Regions from separate parts of the Roseateles flavus genome, predicted to be linked through region 1. Evidence: predicted binding sites of a transcription regulator. Region 1 holds the regulator's gene; the other holds the start of a gene.
The links. The regulator HrcA, encoded in region 1, represses chaperone genes, less so after heat shock. The targets are predictions, from matches to a motif close to TTAGCACTCNNNNNNNNNGAGTGCTAA.
Positions count from the first base shown of each region.

Region 2: rpoH (RNA polymerase sigma factor RpoH) is a predicted target of HrcA. The motif match lies at 4,079-4,105, and genes of this name have one in related genera.

Region 1 is NZ_JBDPZC010000004.1:124,407-132,140, forward strand. Features, by position in the region: gene recN (DNA repair protein RecN) at 1-1,103, opposite strand, end outside; gene ABDJ40_RS10475 (NAD kinase) at 1,160-2,035, opposite strand; gene hrcA (heat-inducible transcriptional repressor HrcA) at 2,104-3,120, shown strand; tRNA gene ABDJ40_RS10485 (tRNA-Ile) at 3,209-3,285, shown strand; gene ABDJ40_RS10490 (hypothetical protein) at 4,254-4,595, shown strand; partial or broken gene ABDJ40_RS10495 (class I SAM-dependent methyltransferase) at 4,688-4,879, shown strand; gene ABDJ40_RS10500 (diguanylate cyclase domain-containing protein) at 4,978-5,688, opposite strand; gene ABDJ40_RS10505 (Crp/Fnr family transcriptional regulator) at 5,726-6,442, opposite strand; gene ABDJ40_RS10510 (Crp/Fnr family transcriptional regulator) at 6,507-7,241, opposite strand.
Region 2 is NZ_JBDPZC010000001.1:989,115-996,848, reverse strand. Features, by position in the region: gene ABDJ40_RS04460 (LysR family transcriptional regulator) at 1-175, shown strand, start outside; gene ABDJ40_RS04455 (ATP-binding protein) at 204-3,395, shown strand; gene ABDJ40_RS04450 (chemotaxis protein CheW) at 3,534-4,034, shown strand; gene rpoH (RNA polymerase sigma factor RpoH) at 4,156-5,070, shown strand; gene ABDJ40_RS04440 (hypothetical protein) at 5,391-6,392, shown strand; gene ABDJ40_RS04435 (SCO family protein) at 6,799-7,410, opposite strand; gene cyoE (heme o synthase) at 7,415-7,734, opposite strand, start outside.

The DNA.
Region 1 (7,734 bases):
GGCGCAGCGGCCTTGCGTGTCTTGCTCAGCGCAGCGGCCTGGGCGTCGTAGGCCTTGCGGGCGGCGGCCAGCTGGCGCTCCAGGGCATCGAGGTCGGTCGCGGCGTCCAGGCGGGCCAGCTCGTCCTTCCATTCCCGCTGCAGGGCGGGCAGCTCGGCGGGCTGGCGGCGGTAGCGGCGCGCCAGCTGCACCCAGGCCGAGAGGCGCTCGTCCAGCTGCTGCAGACGTTCGGGCTCCAGCTCGGCGCCATGCAGATAGGTGCTGAGGGTATGGGCGGCGTCCTGCAGCTGGGCCTGTGCGCCCTGCAGGGCCTCGACGGCCGGGGCCAGGCTGGCGTCATAGCTCAGCACGTCCTGCAGACCGTCCAGAGCCTGCTGGGTGAGGGACTCCGCATTGATCTCTGCCTCGCCCAGGGCCTCCAGGGCCTGACGGGCGGCGTCCATCAGCGACTGCGAATGCGAGAGCCGCTGGTGCTCGCCGTTGAGGCCGTCCCATTCGTCCTCGCCGGGCGCCAGGCGCTCGATCTCGCCCAGCTGCCAGCTCAGGCGCTCGTGCTCGCTGGACAACTGGGCCTGCTGGCTGCGGGCGGTCTCCAGGGCCTCGTGGGCCTGGCGCCAGGCGGCGTAGGCCTGGGCCACGGCGCGGGTGTCGGCCTGGGCGTAGCCGTCCAGCAGCTCGCGCACGGACGCCGCACGGGTCAGGCCTTGCCAGGCGTGCTGGCCGTGGATGTCCAGCAGGTGGTCGGCCAGCTCGCGCAGCTGCGCCACAGTGGCGCTGCTGCCGTTGATCCAGGCGCGGCTCTTGCCCTGGGCGTCGATCACGCGGCGCAGCAGCAGGGTGTCGGACTCCGGCTCGAAGCCGCCTTCCTCCAGCCAGGCCATCAGCGTGGCGGGGCGGTCGAACTCGGCGCTGATCTCGGCGCGTGCGGCACCTTCACGCACCACACCGGCATCACCGCGCTGGCCCAGGGCCAGCTGCAGCGCATCAATGAGGATGGACTTGCCGGCGCCGGTCTCCCCGGTCAGGGCGGCGAAGCCGGTGCCGAAGTCCAGCTCCAGCGCGGGCACGATCACGAAATCTCGAAGGCTCAGGCGGCGCAGCATCGGGCGGGCTCAGTCGGTGGTGTCAGTCGGGGTGTCAGTCAATGAGGGAAGGGCGTTCAGCTCACGCCCTCGTACCAGCGCAGCTTGCGGCGCAGCGTGGCGTAGTAGCTCCAGCCCTTGGGGTGCAGGAAGGACACCTTGTGCGCCGAGCGCCGCACCGTGATGCGGTCGCCGTGCAGCAGGCTGGCGAGGCTTTGCATGTCGAAGTTCACGCTGGCGTCGCGGCCGGCCACGATCTCCAGGCTCACCTCGCCCAGGTCCGGCAGCACGATGGGCCGGTTGGAGAGCGTGTGCGAGGCGATGGGTACCAGCACCCAGCCGGCGATGCTGGGGTGCAGGATGGGGCCGCCGGCCGAGAGCGAGTAGGCCGTGGAGCCCGTGGGCGAGGCCACGATGACGCCGTCCGCCCGCATATTGGCCACGAACTCGTCGCCCACGTCCACCCTCAGCTCGACCATGGAGGCCGTGGCGCCGCGGCTCACCACCACGTCGTTGAGGGCCACGCCTTCGAAGATGATGGCGTTGTCCCGCCAGACCTCGCCTTCCAGCATGGCGCGCTGCTCGGCGTCGTAGTCGCCGGCCAGGATGGGGGAGAGCGCCTCGCGGAAGTGCTCGATGGAGATGTCGGTGATGAAGCCCAGGCGGCCCTGGTTGATGCCCACCAGCGGCGTGCCGTGGCGGGCCATCTCGCGGGCGAAGCCCAGCATGGTGCCGTCGCCCCCGACCACGATGGCCAGATCGCAGCGCTGGCCGAGTTCGTCGTTGTCCAGCGCGTCATAGGCGGTGATCCCCGTGTTGAGCGCCGTGTCGCGCTCCAGGGAAACCTCCAGGCCTTGACTGGCCACAAATTGGGCAATCTCCTCCAGGACCGGCCGGATGCCGCGTGCCTGGTGCTTGCCCACAATCGCCACATGTTGGAATCGTTTGGCCATGCGCAGAATTACACCACAGGGCTCCCGGGCCGAATGACGGGTTCGCCCATGTCCGTACAATGAAAACCATGCTCGACGAGCGATCCAAATCCCTGCTGAAAACCCTGGTCGAACGCTATATCGCGGACGGCCAGCCCGTGGGCTCCCGCACCCTGTCCAAGGCTTCGGGGCTGGAGCTGTCTCCGGCCACCATCCGCAATGTGATGGCGGACCTGGAAGAGCTGGGCCTCATCGCCAGCCCCCACACCAGCGCCGGGCGCATCCCCACGCCGCGCGGCTACCGCCTGTTCGTGGACACCATGCTCACGGCCAACCCCGGCCTGCTGGGCGCCGAGCCCATCGCCCTGGACGCCCACCTGCAACCCGACCAGCCCCAGCGCGTGATCACCAGCGCCGCCCAGCTGCTGTCCAATCTGTCCAGCTTCGTGGGCGTGGTGACCGCGCCGCGCAAGCCCAGCGTCTTTCACCACATCGAGTTCCTGAGGCTGGGCGAGCGCCGCGTGCTGGTCATCATGGTCTCCCCGGACGGCGACGTGCAGAATCGCGTGATTTTCACCGCCCAGGACCACAACCAGGGTGAGCTGGCCGAGGCCAGCAACCGCCTGAACGCGCAATACGCCGGCCTCAGTCTGGAGGCGGTGCGCGAGAAGCTCAAGACCGAGGTCGACGCCTTGCGCGGGGAGATCGCCCTCCTGATGAACGCGGCCGTGCAGGTCGGCACCGAGGCCAGCGCCCAGGAGGAGCAGGTCATCATCAGCGGCGAGCGCAACCTGCTGACCGTGCAGGATTTCAGCCAGGACATGAACAGCCTGCGTCGCCTCTTCGACCTCTTCGAGCAGAAGACCCAGCTGATGCGCCTGCTGGATGGTTCCAGCCGCGCCGAGGGCGTGCGCATCTTCATCGGCGGCGAGAGCCAGGTCGTGCCTTACGAGGAGCTCTCCATCGTGTCCGCGCCTTACGAGGTCGACGGCCAGGTGGTGGGCACCCTGGGCGTGATCGGCCCCACCCGCATGGCCTACGACCGCATGATCCAGATCGTGGACATCACCTCGCGCATGGTGTCCAACGCCTTGTCTCAGAAGTAGCCGGGCCTTCGAAATCCACCCCGTACAATCCGCGCTCCCGGCTCCCCGCCGGGTTGTCTGAAGGCGCCTCCCGGCGCTGAAAACACGGGGGCCGTTAGCTCAGTTGGTTAGAGCAGAGGACTCATAATCCTTTGGTCACAGGTTCAAGTCCTGTACGGCCTACCAATATCCATCGGGGTTCTCTCGATTTTTGGATTCCTCGGAAGCAGTTGGGAGCTGTCTACGCGGCGTAGACAGCGTGCGCTCGTTTCTGCATCGGAAAGCGGAGCGCCTTCCGTAGGGGGCTGCAGCGGTATGCGTATGCGCATATATGTTGTTGATTTATTCAGAGAAATTGTCCGCTAGTGGCCAGCATCGGCCGTAGTGACCCGGCAATTCCTGCGCCCAAGCCTGAGCGCCAAATCCGACTTGCACGGGAAGTCGCCGCCCTTGGACACAGCTGATGCCATTGCCGAATTCCGGAACGCCTGAGAGCCCTCCCGTTTTCTGAAAGCGGGCGACCCGCGCCCGGCGACGCGAGGCGCGGCGGGCGTCATACCGATTGTGCGGTGGCGCACTGTCAGGGGCTCCGGTCATTGGCAGGATCGGCGCCATGACAGCCCGCTACCCAGATGAACTGCACGCGACGGGCGCTCCACCGGATAACCCTGGCCATCCGAACCTCAGCGCTCCCGCGCAGGTGGCGCGCATGGGAACACGCCGGCATCGAGGCGAGGCCGCGGTAGCGACAGGGCGTTTGGGAACGCCAGTTGCCGGTCGGCGGTGAGGACAACGTTGGCGAAGCTCTACAGCCTCGTTCCCACCACGGAAACCAACGCGGCAGCGCCTCCGGACCAGATGCCGCGCCTGCACCTTGCCATCTTCCACGGAGGAGCCTTCCATGGTTACCTGCTGCCCCGCCCGCATCGCCCGTCCGATTCCCTACCTGGGTGACGACGGACGCCGCCGTGTCATTCCCTGCGGCCCTTGCCTGGTCGAGCCTCTGCCCGGCCACCGGGTTTCCATCATCTGGGGCGCCAGCGGCCAGCGCTGCACCGACCTGCGCTCAACAGACGTTCTGAACGCTCGTGCGGACGGCTGCCTGATTCTGCTGAGGTGAATCCAGGCTTCAGACGGATGCCAACGGCGGGCCCATGCTGGCCCAGCCCGACGCGAAGCCAGCCCTATCGCCCGCCCAAGGGGACGCCATAGACACGCCATCAAGCCCATCCTCGGCAAGGCCCGGCAAACTGGGCAGCCGGCCATCCGCCCTGCGAATCCTGGCCCGCCTGCTGCGGGACCTGCCTGTGCGTGCAGAAGTCAGGCAGCAAAGTGGACAGGCCCTGCGTGCAGGCTGCGGTGCCCCCATCTTTGCGCTGCTGCTGAAGGACACGGGACTGCTGCACCATCTGGTGACCACACGCCGTCCGCTGTCGCTGGTGGATGCGTACGTACTGGGTTCTCTTGATGTGGGCGGGGCCAGTATGTGGCGCTGACGCTCAAGGCGCACTTCGAACGGCTGACGATCCCCTGGCGAGACCGGCGGGCGCTCTTTGTTGGAACAGGCGCAACGGCAGAAGCTCGATCCACCAACCGCTACGTCTTCCCCGATGGCGAGTTCGACTGCCTCAGCAACCTCCAGCTCGGCATGGAGCGTGCCGGATTCGAGATCCACGATGTCGAGGCCTTGCGACGCCACTACGCACTGACCCTGCGTCACTGGGTCGCCCGGCTCGAATCCCGGCGCGAGCTCGCCGTTCGGGAGGTCGGCGAGACCTCTACGGCCCGGCGCACGATGGGGCCGCCACTGCACCCCAGCCTTGAGCGCAGTGGCAGCTCAGCAGGGGCACGCCGGACGCCCGGAGCCGCCGCCGTGACTCAGGGGCCGCCCGCCACGGGCGAGGAGGGCGCAGCGGGCTGTCCGCAGCTCAGCCGCGCCCGCTTGGCGAGATACATGGCCGCATCGGCGCGCGCCAGCAGCGTGTCCAGGTCTGCTCCGTCCTCAGGGCATCGTGCGAAGCCCAGACTGGCAGACGTGGTGATTCGATGTGCCGCCAGCTGCATGGGCGCCGCAAAGACCGCTCCGAGTTTGGCGTCGAGCACGGAAAGCTGCTGAGCGTCTGCGATACCCGTCAGCAGGCAGGCGAACTCATCTCCACCCAGGCGGCTGACCAGATCACCTGCCCTGAGCACATGCACCAGGCGCGCCGCCACGATACGCAACACATCATCTCCGGCGGCATGCCCGAGGCGGTCGTTGACCTGCTTGAAGTCGTCGATGTCCAACAGCAGGACGGCGTGTCCGCCCGGGGTCTGGAGCGCCCGGGTCGCACGCTCCCGGAACGCCGCCCGGTTCAGGAGGCCCGTCAGGTCGTCATGTTCGGCACGGTGCTTGTGCCGCTGCTCTCTGCGCAGACCATCGCGGAGCTGCAGCTCCAGACGATCGCAGTGGCGCTCAAGGACCCGCAGGTGCTGATGCGCCTCCTCCAGCTGCCGACGCAGGGAAGCCTCGGCTCCAGCCTCGGGCGGGAGGACGCCATGGCCAGCGGCGCCGTTCATGATCTTGCCGGAGTTCGAATCGATCATCATGCAGGCTCCTCCATCGAGTGGGCAAGCGGTACGAGGGTCACCCCTGGCGAGATCGTGCAGCGGGTGCAAAGCGCATGCCCTGTAGGTACATCTCACGGTCCTCCTCATAGCAGCTGCAGGACGCCTCCTGCAGGCCCCAACGATCCAGGACATCAACGCGACCACGCTGGTACTGAATCAGGCCGGCATCCTGCAGGCTGCCGGCCGCGACGGTCACGCCCACGCGACGAACGCCCAGCAACTGCGCCAGCAGCTCGTGTGTTGCCTGGAAACCGCGGCCATCTACCCGATCCAGGACCATGAGCAGACACCTGGCGAGCCGTGCCCGAAGCGAGTGGAAATGCAAGCAGGCCGCCATCGTGACCGTCGCCCTCATCTGAACCATCAGGTAACGCGACAGCAAGCGCCGCAGCCCGGGGTTCTCCAGCAGGGCTCTGCGCAGGGCTGTAGCTGGCAGGCGCCAGGCCTCTCCCCCTTCCTGCACCACAGCTCCCACAAGGCAGACTGCTTGGCCCAGAAGCAGGTGAGCCCCGACGGCCCCTTCTGCTCCAACCATGCCCAGCTGCAGCGATGCGTGGCATTCGAGTCTTGTGACCAGGCAGATGCAGCCTTGCAGGGGGAAGTGGATGCCACTGCACCGCTGGTTCTGAAGCGTGATGTCCTGGCCGGTGCGCAGTTGGACCGATGATCCGATGGGAAGCAATCGGCTCAGTTCCTGGGTGGGCAGGTGATCGAGCAGGTGGTTTGCATGCATGGCGCAGTGTGGTCCGAGTCGTGCAGCACCACTGTGCGCCAGCGCACGCATCACCTGGGCGTCGCTAGTTCCGTCCGGGCGGGCGCGGAGCCAGAAGCCGATCGTATTCGCGCTTGACCACGGCGTAGCATTCGCAGCTCCGACCCTCCAGACCTGGACGGTCGATCACCTTGATATGCCCTCGTGTGTACTCGATCAGGCCCTGCCGCTGCAGCTTCAGTGCCGCTTCCGTGACACCCTCCCGCCGAACACCCAGCATGTTGGCGATCAGCTCCTGCGTCATCACGAGCTCGTCCCCGGGAATGCGATCCAGGCTCAGCAGGAGCCAGCGACACAGCTGCTGCTCCAGGAGGTGGTGCCGATTGCAGACAGCGGTCTGGGCCATCTGCGTCAGCAGCGCCTGGGTGTAGCGCAGCAGCAGATGCATGCCCTCCGCGTACCGGTTGAACTCGGTCTTCAGCGCTGCTGCCCTCAGCCGGTGGCACCCCCCAGCGCTCTGCACCACGGCACGGCTGGGCGTAGTCTCACCCCCCATGAAAATGGCGACGCCGACCACGCCCTCGCATCCCACCACGGCGATCTCGGCCGATGCGCCATCCTCCATCACATAGAGCAAGGACACGATGGCGGTGGTGGGAAAGTACACGTGCGTCTGGGGGCGGCCGGACTCGTACAGGACTTGTCCCAGCTGAAGAGGGGTGTACTCCATCTGGGCGATCCAGCGCTCCTGCTCGCTGGGAGGAAGGGCGGCCAGCAGGTGATTCGCCAGTGGATCGCGGGGCTCTTGCGGTATCGCCATGGCGGCTCCTGAATCGCATGGATAGATGGGGCGGACACCCTCGCGCTTCGGAGCGCCGGCGTATGTGCGCATGCGAACATAGCACCGCAGCGGGCGCTCATGTCCCTGACCCGCTGAGACCGCCAACACGGCAAGCGTCGTGCCCGCCTGGTCTGCGACGCATGCCGCAAAGCCTCGATGCCTTGGGCTCCGGCATGTCGCATGGCATCGCCCGCCAGCACCAGGGGGCTCGGTTCGGTGCCACACCCAGGCGCCAGCGATCAGCGGGGCGCCGGCCCCTTGGTGCGGTGTCGAACAGACAGAACACGGCGGTATCCGCAGGCTGGGCGTTCGACAGCGGCAAGCGCTGCTGCCTGCACCTCCTCCTGCTCATGCGACATCCCCTCCCTCCCGCCCCTTCGACCTGCAGGTCTGCAAGCGCGCCCCGCCATGCGATTGCTGAACTTTGAGCCAGGGCCGGCGGTCTACCGCGCAGACTTCCTCCGCTATGCCA
Region 2 (7,734 bases), on a different contig from region 1:
TGCGCACGCCCTGACACAGGGCCTGGTCCGGCTGGCGCTGTCGCCCGGGCCGACGGTCCAGGCCGAGCTCTTCCTCGTGGCCCATCGGCGTGCCGCCGAGCTGCCGCGGACCCGGTTCGTGGCGGAGGCGCTCGGCGCCATCCTCCAGGACCTTCAGCACCAGGAGGCGGGCTGAGCCTGCCCAGCGGCAGGCGGCTTCCACCATGACATCCAACGAGCGTTTCCGCGCACTGCAGCAGACCTTGTGGCGCATCCTGGCCCTCACCCTGGGCTATGCCGGCGTGGGCCTGCTGAGCCTGAAGCTGGCCATGGCGCCCAACTACGCCATCCCCCTCTTCCCCTCGGCCGGCCTGGCGCTGGCGGCCCTGCTGTGCTGGGGGCTGCGGGTGAGCCCGGGCGTGCTGCTGGGCTCGTTGCTGCTCAACCTGGTGCTGGGGGAGGAGCGGGGGCAGATGTCCTGGATGAGTTCCAGCATGATCGGCCTGGGCGCCATGCTGCAGGCCATGGCCGGCACTCTGCTGGTCCGCCGTGTGCTGCCCGGCACCCTGGTGCTGGTCGATCCCTGGGACCTGCTGCGCTTCAATGTGCTCGGCGCCGGCGTGGCCGGGCTGATCAGCGCCACGGTGGCGACGCTGACCCTGCGCAGCGGCGGCGCGCTGGCACCGGACCAGACCCTGGACAGCTGGCTGTCCTGGTGGATGGGCGACGTGCTGGGCGTGCTGATCGGTGCGCCCATCCTGCTGTGCCTGATCGGTCGGCCGCACGCGATCTGGGCGCCGCGGCGGCTCAATGTCGCCCTGCCCCTGCTGCTGGCCACGGTCCTGATGTCCTACGGCACCCAGTTGGTCCAGTCCTGGAACTACGACGCGGCCCGCAATGCCTTCGAGCGCGAGGCCGACGGCCTGCTCGCCACCGGCAGGCAGGCCATCCTCCAGCCCCTGGTGCCGGTCCAGGCCCTGGCCCTGCAGCTGGAGCAGGCTCCCGGCATGAGCCAGCAGACCTTCCGTCAGGTGGCCGGCCCCTGGATCGATGACACCGTGAGCGCACTGGGCTTTGCCGCCCGCGTCGAGCGCCGCGAGGCCGCCTCGCTGGACCAGGCGGCCGTTCAGGACGGTCTGCCGGACTTCCGCAGCCGCGACCGCCAGCGCCGCGGCGACGTCCGGCCTCCTGCCGACGAGGCCATGGTGGTGATACGCCATATCGAGCCCCAGCAGCTCAACCGCGCGGCGCTGGGCACCAATGTGCTGAGCATCCCCCATGCCCGCGAGGCCCTGCTCGCGGCGCTGCAGGGCCACAAGCCCGTGGCCAGCGCCGCCTTCATGCTCAGCCAGTACGAGCAGCCGACGCAGGGCGTGGTGGTCTATCGCGCGGTTCGCCCCGTGATGGCGCCGGCGGACCGGGCACCGGCTGGCGTTGTCTTCTCCACCGTGCGGCCCGACCTGCTGCTGGCCCAGGTCCCGCAGTCGCCCAAGGGCCTGCTGCTGTGCCTGCTGGACCGCGGCGACGGCGCGGCGCGCCAGCTGGCCGGCGCACCGGGCTGCATCGGGCGCCGGGCCGACCTGCCGCAGCGAGAGATTCAGATCGATTTCGCCGGCCGTCACTGGACGCTCGCCGCCTACATGCCGCGCAACGACCTCGGCACGATCGCCAGTGCCAGCAGCCTGCCTTTCGTCGTCGTGGCCCTGTTCAGCACGGCCCTGCTAGGCGCTCTGCTGCTGAGCGTGACCGGCCGCACCAGCACCGTCCAGGCCCTGGTGCGCGACCGCACGGCGGCGCTGCGCCATGAGATCGCCGAACGCGAGCGTGCCACCGCCGCGCTGAAGGATCGTGAGCGCCGCTTCAGCAACATCTTCGAGCACGCCCCCATCGGCATCGTCTTCACCGAGCTGGACGGTGCCGTGCGCGAGGCCAATCCGCGCTTCTGCGAAATGGTGGGCTACCCCCTGGCCACGCTGCTGGGCCGCCGCACCCTGGACCTCACCCACCCCGAGGACCGCGAGCAGGACAAGCGCATGGGCCAGGCCCTCCTGCGCGGCGAGTTCAGCAGCTACCAGCGCATCAAGCGCTACCTGCACCGCGGCGGCAGCGTGGTGGAAGTGCGCGCGCTGGTCAGCGTGCTGCGCGACGAGGATGGCCAGCCCTACAGTCTGCTGGGCGTGGTCGAGGACATCGGAGACCAGCGCCGCCTGCGCGACCTGGAGCGGGCCCGCGAAGCCGCCGAGGCCGCCAGCGCCGCGAAGAACGAGTTCCTCTCCCGCATGAGCCATGAGTTGCGCACGCCGCTCAATGCCATGCTGGGCTTTGCCCAGCTGCTGAGCCTGGAGGGCCAGCCGCCCCTGTCGCCGCGCCAGAACGAATGGACCCACCAGATCCAGCAGGCCGGCTGGCATCTGCTGGAGATGATCAACGACACCCTGGACCTCTCCCGCATCGAGAGCGGCGCCATGCGCCTGAGCCTCGACCGGCAGGACCTGCCGGCGCAGCTGCAGGAGGTGTCGGCGCTGCTGCAGGCCCAGTGGCAGCGGCAGGGCGTGCGCATCGAGTTGCGCCTGGCGGCCGGCGCACGCTGGGTGCAGGCCGACGCGACGCGCCTGAAGCAGGTGCTGAGCAATCTGCTGAGCAATGCGATCAAGTACAACAGGCAGGGCGGCGAGGTGCGTGTCAGCAGCGAGGCCGTGGCGGGAGGCCAGATCGAGATCCGCGTGCAGGACCAGGGGCCGGGGCTCACGCCCGCCCAGCAGGCCCAGCTCTTCCAGCCCTTCAACCGCCTGGGCCAGGAGAACGGCCGCATCGAGGGCACGGGCATCGGCCTCGTGATCTCGCGCCGGCTGGCGGAGCTGATGGGCGGCAGCCTGGACTTCGAGCCCGCGGCACGCGGCGGCAGCAAGCCCGACAACGGCGGCAGCGAGGGCGGCAGCAGCGGCGCCTGCTTCGTGCTGCGCCTGCCGGCCGCGGAGGGGCCGCAGGCCGCCGTCCATGAGCTGCCCGGCATCGCGCGGCGCAGCTATGCCCGCCGCGGCGAGCTGCTGTACATCGAGGACAACCCGGTCAATGCCGAGCTGATGCTGGCCATGCTGGCCCAACGCCCTTCCCTGCATTGCGAGCTGCGCGCCGACGGCCGCAGCGGCCTGCAGGCCCTGCGCAGCCGGCGCCCCGACCTGCTCCTGCTGGACATGCAGCTGCCGGACATGGACGGCCTGGACGTCCTTCGCCAGCTCCGCCAGGAGCCCGGGCTGGCGGACCTGCCGGTGCTGATCGTCTCCGCCAATGCCCTGCCCGAGCAGCAGGCGGCCGCCCAGGCCCTGGGGGTGCAGGCCTATCTCACCAAGCCCCTGGACCTGCAGACCCTGCTGGCACAGCTGGACGCCCTGTTCGACGACGGCACCGCCCGCTGAGGGCCGGTGTGGATGCGGCAGCTCGGAGCGCGCATTGCGTCGCACCACAGGGCATTTCCATTGGCGGAGGTCCGGGCGGCCTGTGCACAATAGCCGGTGAAGGGCGCCCGCGCCCGCATCGTCCCGAGAACACCGTCCATGACTTCGACCGAACTCGCCCCCGCCACCGGCACCGCCCTGGTGGAAACCGACAGCCCGGCTGCCGCCCTGCAGTTCCTGACCTTCCGCATCGGCGCGGAGGAGTACGGAATAGACATCCTCAAGGTCCAGGAGATCCGCTCCTACGAGGCCCCGACCCGCATCGCCCACTCGCCGAGCTTCGTGAAGGGCGTGGTCAACCTGCGCGGCGTGATCGTGCCCATCGTGGACATGCGCATCCGCCTGGGCTGCGAGGCCGAGACCAATGCCTTCACCGTGGTCATCGTGCTCAACGTGGTGGGCCGCGTGGTGGGCATGGTGGTGGACTCAGTGTCCGATGTGCTGGAGATGGCCCGCTCGGCCATCCGCCCGGCCCCCGAGGTTGGCTCTTCCATCGACACCCGCTTCGTGACCGGCCTGGGCACCATCCATGAGCGCATGCTGATCCTCCTGGACATCGAAGCCATGATCGCCAGCCCGGACTTCGGGCTGATGGACTGAGCAAAACCGATATAAATCAAGTACTTGGGGATTTTTCTCGACGATTAGCACTCCTCGCATTTGAGTGCTAATATGAATGGGTCGAAGCTGATAAAGGCTTCACCGAAAGCGAGAACCATCCATGTCCAACCAAGCACTGACTGTTCGCGATCCCTGGGCCCTGCTCCCGTCGCTGGGCAATCTGGACGCGTATATCTCCGCCGTGAACCGCATGCCCCTGCTCACCCCCGAGGAAGAGCAGGGCTTCGCCCGCCGCCTGCGGGAGCAGGGCGACCTGGAAGCCGCCGGCCGCCTGGTGCTCTCGCACCTGCGTCTGGTCGTCTCCATCTCCCGCCAGTACCTGGGCTACGGCCTGCCGCAGGGCGACCTGATCCAGGAAGGCAATGTGGGCCTGATGAAGGCCGTCAAGCGCTACGACCCCGAGCAGGGCGTGCGCCTGGTGTCCTATGCCATGCACTGGATCAAGGCCGAGATCCACGAGTACATCCTGCGCAACTGGCGCATGGTCAAGGTGGCGACCACCAAGGCCCAGCGCAAGCTCTTCTTCAACCTGCGCTCCATGAAGCACAGCCTGAAGGGCGAGGCGGCGGACGGCCAGGTGCAGCGCGCCAGCCTCAGCGAGGCCGAGATCGAGCACGTGGCGCGCGAGCTCAACGTCAAGCGCGAGGAAGTCCTGGAGATGGAAACGCGCCTGGCCGGCGGTGACGTCGCCCTGGAGCCCCAGACCGACGACGACGGCGAAAGCTTCGCCCCCATCGCCTACCTGGCCGACGACAGCCAAGAGCCCACCCGCGTGCTGGAAGCCCGTGGCCGCGACTCCATGGCCGGCGACGGCATCACCCGCGCCCTCGCGGTGCTGGATGACCGCAGCCGCCGCATCGTGGAAGAGCGCTGGCTCAAGGTCAACGACGACGCCTCCGGCGGCATGACCCTGCACGAGCTGGCCGCCGAGTACGGCGTCAGCGCCGAGCGCATCCGCCAGATCGAAGTGGCCGCGATGAAGAAGATGAAGAAGGCGCTGACGGAAGCGGCCTGATCTCCAGCCCCTCCCCGCCAACGACAAGGCCCCTCGCGAGGGGCCTTTTGCATAGGCAGTATGGGCGAGCTTGGCTGCTTTCGACCCAGACCAGACCGTCACTTCGGAAGGCGTGGCGCCTCAAAGCCGTCGCTCAATGCTTAAGCTAAGTTGCCGTAGTCGAAGGCTCACACGAGGCCGCCGGGATCAAGAGCGGGGCCGTCGCTAAAAAGTGAGGATTCCGGCACTTCTTTCGCGCTTTGTACGTTCATCGGCGCGATGCCCCTGCCCATGTGCTGAGCCGGGCGATACGCTGGGCAGAAACCATGGGAGGACATGAAGTGGACGACAACAAGGACAAAGTGAATCCGGCTGTTCGTACGGGAGCTCTGTCGCAGGTGCTGCGGCAGGGGGCCACGGACGAGGGCGCCAAGAAAATCATCGACGAACTGCGGGCCATGCCGGATGCCGTGCTTGACATGTCGGCCCGGGCTGCGGGTGTACCCGAAGAGCAGTTCGAGCTGCACCGGGCCATGGTCCGGCAGGAGCCCAACGCCTTCATGCAGGAACTAGGTGCGGTCGATGGCCTACTCAGGCCAGGGGACTTGATCCTGATGACAAATCCGGCCTCGATTGCGCTCGTGGATCTGCAGAAGAAACTCTATGACCATGCGCGGTCAAGCCACGTCGCCTTGATCCACACCGACTTCCTCTGTGTCGACGCCATGCCCAAAGTGGGCGTCTCCAATCGCACGATTGCGGCGCTCCTGAAGAACGCGCGGGACGATTGGCGCGTGATCCGGTGCAGCAAGGTGCGGGACACCGACGCCATGATGCTGGCCTGCGCCTACTACCTCGCGCAGCCGTACAAGGTGCTGCCGGCAAAACGGTCTGCCAAGAGCTTCGCCTACTGCTCGGAGTTGGTGCGTAAGGTCTATGTCCATTGTGGCCTCACCAGTGTCGGTATCCCCAACGACTATGTGATCGCGCCGGCGCATTTCGACAAGCTGGCCGATGGCGCGGCTGGCAAACCCGACTGGGAGGACATCACCGAGCAAGTGCGGCCGGCTATCGACTTATGCCTTAAGTATCCGGCACTGATCGACATCACTACGAAGCTGACAGTGGAAGGCCTCAAGCTCAACCGCCAGCGTTTCCATGAACGAACCCATTGGCTGGAGACAATCAAGAGGCAGGAGCGCTCAGGCCAGATATCCAAGGCCAAGGCCGATGAACTTCGAGGAGTCATCTACGACATGGAAAGCAAGATGAACCACAAGTTCTGGGACGTCCGCCGTCCTGCGACGACGTCTTCAGCACCGGCTGGCGAGCCCGAGGCGTAAGCGCGAGGCCAAGGTCTACGGCGACAACGCCAGACGAAGGCGCCGCGACCGGGACAAGGGAGTAGCTCCAAGTCACCCCAGCGCTGAAGCCAACGGCATCGTTCCGTCGGTCGCCATGAGAGCCGAGTCACAACCAGCAGGTGCTACCAGCTTCTCGCGGTAGGCTGCGAGTCCATGAGCACCAGCGCTTCGTTTGACATGTAGCTGCGCCATGGCGTGCGAGTGTGCCGTGCTTCGCCATTCGATTGCAGATCGCTTGTACGAAAGCCGCACTTCGTGGCCGACCGTTCATGGCCGCCAGCAGTCGCCCACGGCCCCATCGGTTCCATGGCCAAGCAGCCCAGCGGCCGGCCACGCTCACGAACGTCTGCCGGGCGGTCCATGAGCGCGCCAGGCGCCTCCGGACTCAGCGCTTGGCTTCGGCAAGCAACGTCATGATGTCCTGACTCAGCGCCTCGGCCCCGCTGCCATAGCGGGAGAAGACGCGGATGCGGCCTTCGGTGTCGAAGATGAAGCTGGCCGCGGTGTGGTCCATGGTGTAGGTCTCGGGCGTCTTGCCGGGCACCTTGGCGTAGTAGACCTTGAACTCCTGCGCCGCCGCCTTGAGCTGCTCGGGCGTGCCGCGCAGGGCCACGAAGCTGGGGTCGAAGCTGCCCAGGTAGGCCTTGAGCAGCTCGGGGGTGTCGCGGTCGGGGTCCACCGTCACGAAGACGCCCTGGACCTTGTCCCCATCCTTGCCCAGCATCTTCTTCACCTGGGAGAGCTCGGCCATGGTGGTCGGGCAGACGTCCGGGCACTGCGTGAAGCCGAAGAAGACCACCACCACCCGGCCCTTGAAGTCGGCCAGGCTGCGGCTGCGGCCGTCGATGTCGGGCAGCTGCAGCTCGCGGGCGTACTTGGCCCCGGTGAGGTCCACGCCCTTGAAGCTGCTCTTGCTGGATTGGTAGAGGTCGCAACCCGACAGGGCCAGGCCCAGGCCCAGCGTCCCCAGGAGCAGCAGTGCACGTTTCTTGATCATGGTGTCAGGCCATCAGAGGCAGAAGGTAGTGGTCCACCAGCAGGGCCCCGAACAGCAGGGACAGGTGCAGGATGGAGAAACGGAAGGTCTTGCGCGCGAGGGCCTCAGAGTACTCGCGCCAGAGCTGCCAGCCATGGAGGCAGAACAAGAAACCCAGGATCAGGGCGCTGGCCAGATAGACCCAGCCGCTCATGCCGATCAGGAAGGGCAGCAAGGTGGCCGCAAACAGGATCCAGGTGTAGAGCACGATCTGCAGGCGGGTGAAGTCGCTGCCATGGGTGACCGGCAGCATGGGCAGGCCGGCGCGGGCGTAGTCCTCGGCGC